Regions from separate parts of the Neobacillus sp. S1115 genome, predicted to be linked through region 1. Evidence: a T-box and tRNA genes for the amino acid it is inferred to sense, from the RefSeq annotation. Region 1 holds a T-box; the other holds one or more tRNA genes.
The links. The T-box of region 1 lies ahead of ileS (isoleucine--tRNA ligase). A T-box ahead of a tRNA ligase gene usually reads a tRNA of that ligase, here a tRNA-Ile.
Positions count from the first base shown of each region.

Region 2: it encodes a tRNA-Ile, which carries the amino acid that the T-box ahead of ileS (isoleucine--tRNA ligase) is inferred to sense. The anticodon was not compared.

Region 1 is NZ_AP038275.1:1,932,265-1,936,655, reverse strand. It holds gene ileS (isoleucine--tRNA ligase) at 1-2,265, opposite strand, end outside; T-box leader at 2,338-2,576, opposite strand; gene ACZ5B7_RS09540 (DivIVA domain-containing protein) at 2,625-3,140, opposite strand; gene ACZ5B7_RS09535 (YlmH family RNA-binding protein) at 3,222-3,995, opposite strand; gene ACZ5B7_RS09530 (YggT family protein) at 4,024-4,287, opposite strand; gene ACZ5B7_RS09525 (cell division protein SepF) at 4,292-4,391, opposite strand, start outside.
Region 2 is NZ_AP038275.1:5,034,105-5,038,495, forward strand. It holds gene glgB (1,4-alpha-glucan branching protein GlgB) at 1-1,853, opposite strand, end outside; tRNA gene ACZ5B7_RS24660 (tRNA-Glu) at 2,258-2,329, opposite strand; tRNA gene ACZ5B7_RS24665 (tRNA-Ser) at 2,333-2,423, opposite strand; tRNA gene ACZ5B7_RS24670 (tRNA-Asn) at 2,427-2,501, opposite strand; tRNA gene ACZ5B7_RS24675 (tRNA-Ile) at 2,511-2,587, opposite strand; tRNA gene ACZ5B7_RS24680 (tRNA-Gly) at 2,592-2,665, opposite strand; tRNA gene ACZ5B7_RS24685 (tRNA-His) at 2,673-2,748, opposite strand; tRNA gene ACZ5B7_RS24690 (tRNA-Phe) at 2,772-2,844, opposite strand; tRNA gene ACZ5B7_RS24695 (tRNA-Asp) at 2,852-2,928, opposite strand; tRNA gene ACZ5B7_RS24700 (tRNA-Met) at 2,932-3,005, opposite strand; tRNA gene ACZ5B7_RS24705 (tRNA-Ser) at 3,031-3,123, opposite strand; tRNA gene ACZ5B7_RS24710 (tRNA-Ile) at 3,141-3,217, opposite strand; tRNA gene ACZ5B7_RS24715 (tRNA-Met) at 3,371-3,447, opposite strand; tRNA gene ACZ5B7_RS24720 (tRNA-Ala) at 3,469-3,544, opposite strand; tRNA gene ACZ5B7_RS24725 (tRNA-Pro) at 3,562-3,638, opposite strand; tRNA gene ACZ5B7_RS24730 (tRNA-Arg) at 3,655-3,731, opposite strand; tRNA gene ACZ5B7_RS24735 (tRNA-Leu) at 3,746-3,834, opposite strand; tRNA gene ACZ5B7_RS24740 (tRNA-Gly) at 3,840-3,914, opposite strand; tRNA gene ACZ5B7_RS24745 (tRNA-Leu) at 3,925-4,009, opposite strand; tRNA gene ACZ5B7_RS24750 (tRNA-Lys) at 4,019-4,094, opposite strand; tRNA gene ACZ5B7_RS24755 (tRNA-Thr) at 4,099-4,171, opposite strand; tRNA gene ACZ5B7_RS24760 (tRNA-Val) at 4,193-4,268, opposite strand; rRNA gene rrf (5S ribosomal RNA) at 4,277-4,391, opposite strand, start outside.

The sequences.
Region 1 (4,391 bases):
CGAAACCAATTTGGTCAGAGCAAGCAATGATTCATATAAAACGGTTTGAATCGCCCGACGTTCTGGATGATCAACTGCTTCAATGTACAGAACATCCTTTGCAAAATCTAGGTAAAACGCGCTTAAATCAAGCGTACAGAAATTATTGACAGCATGGTAAATACCTGCATAATCGTAATTTTCATAAGAATTGCGAACACTCTTAATCAGCTTATTTAATTTAACCAGCATAAATTGATCTACTTCACGAAGGTTTTCGTAAGCAACCTTATTAACAGCCGGGTCAAAGTCCGCTAAATTACCCAACAAGAAGCGGAATGTATTGCGGATTTTCCGATATACTTCAGCAACCTGCTTTAAAATTGCATCCGATACCCGGACATCTGATTGATAATCAACCGAAGCCACCCATAGGCGTAAAATATCTGCTCCCAATTGATTCATAACCTTCGCCGGAACGACGACATTACCTAATGATTTACTCATTTTTCGACCTTCACCATCAAGAGCAAATCCATGGCTTAATACTCCCTTATATGGAGCCTTGCCTGTGACAGCAACTGCAGTAGATAAAGACGAGTTAAACCAGCCGCGGTATTGGTCAGAACCTTCAAGATATAGGTCGGCAGGGCGCACCAAGTCTTCTCTTTCAAGCAGTACAGCCTGATGGGAAGAACCGGAGTCGAACCAAACGTCCATAATGTCGGTTTCCTTCGTAAACTTGCCGTTCGGGCTGCCAGGATGCGTAAACCCTTCCGGAAGCAGGTCTTTTGCTTCACGCTCAAACCAAATGTTTGAGCCATTGTCGCGGAATAAATTAGAAACGTGTTCGATTGTTTCGTCAGTAATGATTTCTTCACCATTTTCAGCGTAGAATACCGGAATTGGCACACCCCAGACGCGCTGGCGGGAAATACACCAATCGCCGCGGTCACGGACCATATTGAAAAGCCTTGTTTCGCCCCAAGCCGGCACCCATTTTGTTTCTTTCACAGCTTCGAGCAATTGCTCGCGGAAATCTTTAATGGACGCAAACCACTGTGCAGTTGCCCGGAAAATAACCGGCTTCTTTGTTCTCCAGTCATGTGGATAGGAGTGGGAAATAAATGTAAGCTTTAACAAAGCTCCTTTTTCCTCTAAGGCTTGGGAAATCGGTTTGTTGGCCTCATCGTAAAATAACCCTTCAAATCCCGGTGCTTCATTTGTCATATTTCCTTTATCATCAACTGGACAAAGTACATCCAAGCCGTATTTTTGACCAACATGGAAGTCATCTTCCCCGTGACCAGGAGCAGTGTGAACGCAGCCAGTACCAGCATCCGTTGTCACATGCTCGCCTAACATGACAAGAGAATCACGGTCATAAAGTGGATGACGGGCTACAACATATTCCAGCTCAGCCCCTTTGACCTTTTTAAGAACGGCCGCTTCTTCCCAGCCAATTTCATTCGTTACACTTTCCAATAAGCTTTCAGCCACAACGTATTTTTTATCATTTACCGCTACAACCACATATGTTAGCTCAGGATGAACCGAAATTCCCAAGTTGGCAGGAATGGTCCATGGGGTTGTTGTCCAGATGACGATTTCCGTATCCGTATCAAGAACTCCCTTGCCATCCTTCACCGGAAAACCAACATAAATGGACGGTGAACGTTTATCTTTATATTCAATTTCTGCCTCAGCCAAAGCGGATTCACTTGACGGAGACCAATATACTGGCTTCAATCCCTTATAGATATAACCTTTTTTCGCCATTTCTCCGAAAACCTTAATTTGCTGGGCTTCGTATTCAGGCTTTAAAGTGATGTACGGATTCTCCCAATCACCGCGGACACCAAGGCGTTTAAACTGGGTTCGTTGATTGTCGATCTGCTCAAGCGCATATTCTGTACAAAGCTGGCGGAATTCAGCTACGGACATTTCTTTCCGTTTAACCCCTTTATTGGTTAAAGCCTGTTCAATCGGCAGACCGTGCGTATCCCAGCCCGGCACATATGGGGCATGATAGCCGCTCATTGACTTATAGCGGACAATAAAATCCTTTAAGATTTTATTTAGGGCGTGGCCCATATGGATGTCACCATTTGCATATGGAGGGCCATCATGCAAAACAAACATCGGACGCCCTTTAGTGCGCTCCTGTACTTTTTGGTAAATATTCATTTCTTCCCATTTTGCCTGCATATCCGGTTCTCTTTGCGGAAGATTACCGCGCATTGGGAAATCCGTTTGCGGCATTAATAACGTGTCTTTGTATTCCATTTTATTTCCTCCAATACCTTTCTATTGAACAGAATTGACATTCTTGCAAATAAAAAAACCCTCTCATCCCAAAAAAGGGACGAGAAGGTTTTATTCCCGCGGTACCACCCTGATTGATAGAACTGTCTTATTCTATCCTCTTGCGAATTCGTAACGTGAATACACGCCTTAGTCTACTGTCTAAATATAGAGGTTCGACCTCGGAACTCGAGGGTGATTTTCCAATCTTTCGGCTTTATCGGGCTTCCACCATCCCCGACTCGCTAATAAGCTTTTTTGAAAAATTGTACTGTCCCTGTCTTCGTCATTTTCATTCAATTAATCTGTTAAGAAATTATATGCTACTAATTAGCTGTTCGTCAAGCTAATGAATCCTCTTCTTCGTGGATTTTCAGCTCGGTGGCATCAAGTTCGTACTCTAAAAGGTGATCCCAATCGTCAGTATTCAGCATATCGAGCTGTGCCTCAATCAGCATTTTGAAACGGGTGCGGAAAATTTTCGACTGCTTCTTTAAATCTTCTATCTCCAGAGCAATCTTTCTCGCTTTAGATAGGGATTCGTTAACGATACGGTCCGCATTCTTTTCCGCTTCCTTGACGATTAGCTTCGCTTCCTTTTGGGCATTGCGTTTTACTTCTTCCCCTGCCTCCTGGGCAATCACAATCGATTTATTAAGTGTTTCTTCAATACTTGTAAAATGCCCTAAACGTTCCTGCAGGTCAGTTAAGCGCTCTTCCAATTCTTTTTTCTCTCTTAGGACAAGTTCGTAATCCTTGATTACCTGATCAAGAAATTCGTTTACTTCATCCTCGTCATACCCTCTAAATCCTTTATTAAATTCTTTATTATGAATATCTAACGGCGTTAACGGCATGATGCCACCTCCAACAATCTGTGCAATATATGTAAATGTGAATATTCGACAAGTTTTTCGAAAATCCTGCAAGAAAATAAATTATTTTTGTCTTCCGACAGAAATTCGCCATTTTTCTTTCTTTGTTTTTCCGTCAATACTGGACAATCTTACCCTTCCATGGCCCCGGACTGACAGCATATCGCCAATTTCACAAACAAAGGCCGGGCTTTCAATCTGAGTCCAATTGACCTTAACTAGGCCTGCGGCAATATAGTTTTGCGATTTTTGCCGGGAAAGATTATAAACACCAGAAATAACAGTATCCAGCCTTAATGAAGATACTGTTAATTCACGTTCCTCCCATAATACTTTAGGAGAAATTATGTTTTCGGGCGGCTTCTCGATTAATTGAACCGTTGCTTTACCGATTGATTCAAGATTACTGCTGATATAGCCGCCGATTTCCTTGGCTGCCAAGAACTGGATTTCTCCATCATCGACAAGAATATCGCCAAATTTCCCACGTTTTAGGCCCAACGACATCAATGTGCCTAAGACGTTGGGATGTTCAATTTTGACAAACTTCTTTGGATAGTCAATTTCAAACAAGCTGATTTGAAAATCCTCTTGAGCTGGGACTAGATATTCCGGGAAAAGAAAAGCCCTTTTTCGTTCTGCTCCTGGCCATCCTCCAAAGAGTTGATATTTTACATCACCATTTTCACCGATGATCGTTTTTAAGATATGCTGTTCTCTTGGGTCAAGAAAGTCCGTTAATTTCGGGGCATACTGAAGCTCGACAGTGTTTTTCCACTGCATGACCTGGTCAATATAATCCCGTTCTTCTGGACGAAAATGCTGATATATATTCATGCTCTAAAAACCAACCTATTTTTAATTATTATGAGAGCCAGACAGCTACATAGCTTAAGCCCCGTGTTGCAAAGTTGAGCACAAGAAATGCGACAATCGGAGAAATGTCAATCATGCCGATTGCGGGAATAATCCTTCTGAATGGTTCCAAATATGGCTCACAAATTCTTGCTAAGAATTGACCGATCGCGGATTCTTTAGCACCCGGAAACCAGGACATCAATATGTAAATAATTAATGCCCACGAGTAAGCCCAAATGAGTTTTTGTATTAAACCGATAACAAAAAACATCTCTTTACCACCTCGTATTCATATTTTCGTGGTCAGGGAGCAGTTCCGAAATATTCCCCGATACTTCCATATTATCCGGGGTGCACAAGAATATATTGGCGCCA
Region 2 (4,391 bases), 3.1 Mb from region 1:
ATCTGAAACCCATACGGGGCAATTGTGAGCTTGATAGAATACGGTCTTCCGTGGAACGGCTCATCTGAAGCCGGAATGGTGTGCTTATTAATGTGGCCGGCACCACCAAATTCTAGGTCGTCATTATTAAGAATTTCACGGTATTCACCAGGGTTAGGCACACCTATCTGATAATCCTGATAGCTAATACCCGTAAAATTGCAAATGATGATTATCGCATCCTCCGCCTTCTTCCCTTTTCGAATAAAGGAAAACATCGACTGTTCGTTATTATTAACATCCATCCATTCAAATCCATCCCACAGATGATCGAGTTCGTAGAGGGCTTTGGTGCGTTTGTAAACTTTCGTTAAGACTTTCACATAGGTATTCAGTTTTCGGTGCAGCTCATAGTCCAAAAGATGCCAATCTAGCTGTTCTTTATCTTTCCATTCCGCGAACTGCCCCAGTTCAAATCCCATAAATAGCAGCTTCTTCCCGGGATGGGCAAACATATAGCCCAGTAAAAGCCTTAGCTGGGCAAATTTTTCCCAATAATCACCGGGCATCTTATCCAATAATGATTTTTTCCCGTGGACAACCTCATCATGTGAAAACGGGAGCATAAAGTTTTCTGAAAACGCATATAAAAGTGAAAAAGTGACCTTTGAATGGGCCTGTGACCTTGCAAACGGCGGCGTTTCCATGTATTCAAGCATGTCATTCATCCAACCCATATTCCATTTGTAATCAAATCCAAGACCGCCATAACGGACTGGGGTCGTTACCTTCGAAAAATCGGTGGAGTCTTCCCCTATCATTAAAAAATATGGATTATAGTCGTTTATTGCTTGATTAAGTTTTTTTAAGAAAGCAATACCGAAGGGGTTTTCACTTTGTCTATTTGAGGCATTCGGCCAATAAATGATATTGGCAACAGCATCCATTCTGAAGCCATCGATATGATAATGTTCCATCCAAAATAGAGCGTTTGAAATGAGGAAACTTTGCACCTCTCCTTTTCCAAGGTCAAAATTGGCTGTGCCCCAGATGTGGTTTTCCCTATCATTTAGATGGGAATAGGAATAAAGATGTGTACCGTCAAAATTGTATAACCCATGAGCGTCCTTGCAGAAATGCCCGGGTACCCAGTCAAGGATGACCCCTATGCCATGCTGATGGCACTGTTCGACGAAATAGCGGAAATCATCCGGAGTCCCGTACCGCGATGTTACGGAGAAATACCCAGTCCCCTGGTACCCCCAAGAAGCGTCAAGTGGATGTTCAACCAGCGGCAGCAGCTCAATATGCGTAAAGCCAAGCTCCAATACATAAGGGACAAGTTCTTCCGCCAGTTCTCGATAGGTTAAAAAATCACCATTATCCTTGGTCTTCCATGAGCCCGCATGAACCTCATAAATGACGGCTGGTTCCGCCAGGAAGTTCGATTGTGCTTTGCGGTTCATCCATTGAGTGTCCTGCCATTTATAGCCCTCAAGCGAATAAACGACAGAGGCTGTATTTGGCCTTAATTCTGAGTAAAAAGCATAGGGATCTGCTTTTAACAATTGTTTCTTTGATTTTGTGGTGATTTCATATTTATAATTGCAGCCATCTAGATTTTGCTTGATGACAATAATCCATACACCCTCACCATTTACTTTTTGTAATTCATATCCATCACCATTCCAGTGATTAAAATCCCCCACAAGCCTTACTTGGAGGGCATTCGGAGCCCAAACGCAAAATCGTGTATAAGTCTCTGCGGAATCCTTAAAGATATGAGCGCCAAAAAGCTGATGACTTTGAAAAAGATTTCCCTCGTGAAATAAGTGAAGTTGGTAATCAGTCGGAAAAAATGTATTCACTGCCATGGCTCTCCTCATCCTCACCTGAAATTATGTATTTCAAAAACCAATTATAAGTGCAAATAACAAATATTCCTTGTAAAACTTTTTTATCTTTTCTGACAGCAAGCGGGGAATGGCTCCACTATTAGATGTTTTTTGACAGCTATCACCAGGATACGACAAAAAATCTCTCGTGTTTCGACAGGAATCTATTAAGTTTTTTTGTGATTTTTTTGTTAAAGTAGTTTGAAAAGTTATTCAATTTTTGAAAAAATAGATAACTTTATTTGCGGAAAATTGAAGTCTTGCAAGCGATTTCAACACTTTATTGCATTGCAGAGATAGCAAAGAGGTTATATTAATATAATGATTTGCATGTTCAAAAACAACAAAAAAGCTGATGACATATTGTCATCAGCTTTTTCGTATGACCCCTACGGGATTCGAACCCGTGTTACCGCCGTGAAAGGGCGGTGTCTTAACCGCTTGACCAAGGGGCCAAATGGCAGAGAAGAAGGGATTCGAACCCTCGCGCCGCTTACGCGACCTACTCCCTTAGCAGGGGAGCCCCTTGAGCCACTTGGGTACTTCTCTATATGGCTCCGCAGGTAGGACTCGAACCTACGACCGATCGGTTAACAGCCGATAGCTCTACCACTGAGCTACTGCGGAATAATACTATGGTGGGCCTAAATGGACTCGAACCATCGACCTCACGCTTATCAGGCGTGCGCTCTAACCAGCTGAGCTATAGGCCCATAATGGAGCGGGTGATGGGAATCGAACCCACAACAACAGCTTGGAAGGCTGTGGTTTTACCACTAAACTACACCCGCATTATAATGGGGCGGCTGATGGGAATCGAACCCACGAATGTCGGAACCACAATCCGATGCGTTAACCACTTCGCCACAACCGCCGTGATGTTTTTAAAAATAAAGGTGGCTCAGGACGGAATCGAACCGCCGACACAAGGATTTTCAGTCCTTTGCTCTACCGACTGAGCTACTGAGCCACTTTAGTGGCGGTCTGGACGGGACTCGAACCCGCGACCTCCTGCGTGACAGGCAGGCATTCTAACCAACTGAACTACCAGACCGGATTGCGGGGGCAGGATTTGAACCTGCGACCTTCGGGTTATGAGCCCGACGAGCTACCGGACTGCTCCACCCCGCGATAATAAAAAGTATAAAATGTTTTATGGCGGAGGAAGAGGGATTCGAACCCCCGCGCGGTTTAACCCGCCTGTCGGTTTTCAAGACCGATCCCTTCAGCCAAACTTGGGTATTCCTCCATAAAATATGAAACTAATGGTGGACCTTGTAGGACTCGAACCTACGACCGGACGGTTATGAGCCGTCTGCTCTAACCAGCTGAGCTAAAGGTCCAAGTTAAAGTTCTTTAACCTATATGGTTAAAACCCGTCTGTCCCCATCTCAGAAAGCAAATTCAAGCAGCAGCTCGATGGGTACAACTCGTAGCATATTCAGCGGAGCCTTGCTCGTTGCTCTAACCAGCTGAGCTAAAGGTCCTAATAATCTTGGTAGCGGCGGAGGGGATCGAACCCCCGACCTTACGGGTATGAACCGTACGCTCTAGCCAGCTGAGCTACACCGCCAAATTACATATTAAAATTAAATGGTGGAGCCTAGCGGGATCGAACCGCTGACCTCCTGCGTGCAAAGCAGGCGCTCTCCCAGCTGAGCTAAGGCCCCATTGAATTTAGTGAGAATGGTCGGGAAAACAGGATTCGAACCTGCGACCCCTTGGTCCCAAACCAAGTGCTCTACCAAGCTGAGCTATTTCCCGTACTATTAAATTTAAATGGCGCGCCCGACAGGAGTCGAACCCATAACCTTCTGATCCGTAGTCAGACGCTCTATCCAATTGAGCTACGGGCGCATCTTGATTTTAAATGGTGCCGAGGACCGGAATCGAACCGGTACGGTAGTCACCTACCGCAGGATTTTAAGTCCTGTGCGTCTGCCAGTTCCGCCACCCCGGCAATTTTGGAGCGGAAGACGGGATTCGAACCCGCGACCCCCACCTTGGCAAGGTGGTGTTCTACCACTGAACTACTTCCGCAATATATAAATGGTGCGGGTGAAGGGAGTCGAACCCCCACGCCTTGCGGCGCCAGATCCTAAGTCTGGTGCGTCTGCCAATTCCGCCACACCCGCATATTTAAATGGTGAGCCATGAAGGACTCGAACCTTCGACCCTCTGATTAAAAGTCAGATGCTCTACCGACTGAGCTAATGGCTCAAGGTGCCGGCTAAAGGACTTGAACCCTCAACCTACTGATTACAAGTCAGTTGCTCTACCAATTGAGCTAAGCCGGCAAAATGATAATTAAATTATTATGGTGGAGGATGACGGGATCGAACCGCCGACCCTCTGCTTGTAAGGCAGATGCTCTCCCAGCTGAGCTAATCCTCCATTTAACAGCCTGGCAGCGTCCTACTCTCACAGGGACTTGCGTCCCAACTACCATCGGCGCTGAGAAGCTTAACTTCCGTGTTCGGGATGGGAACGGGTGTGACCTTCTCGCCATTACTACCA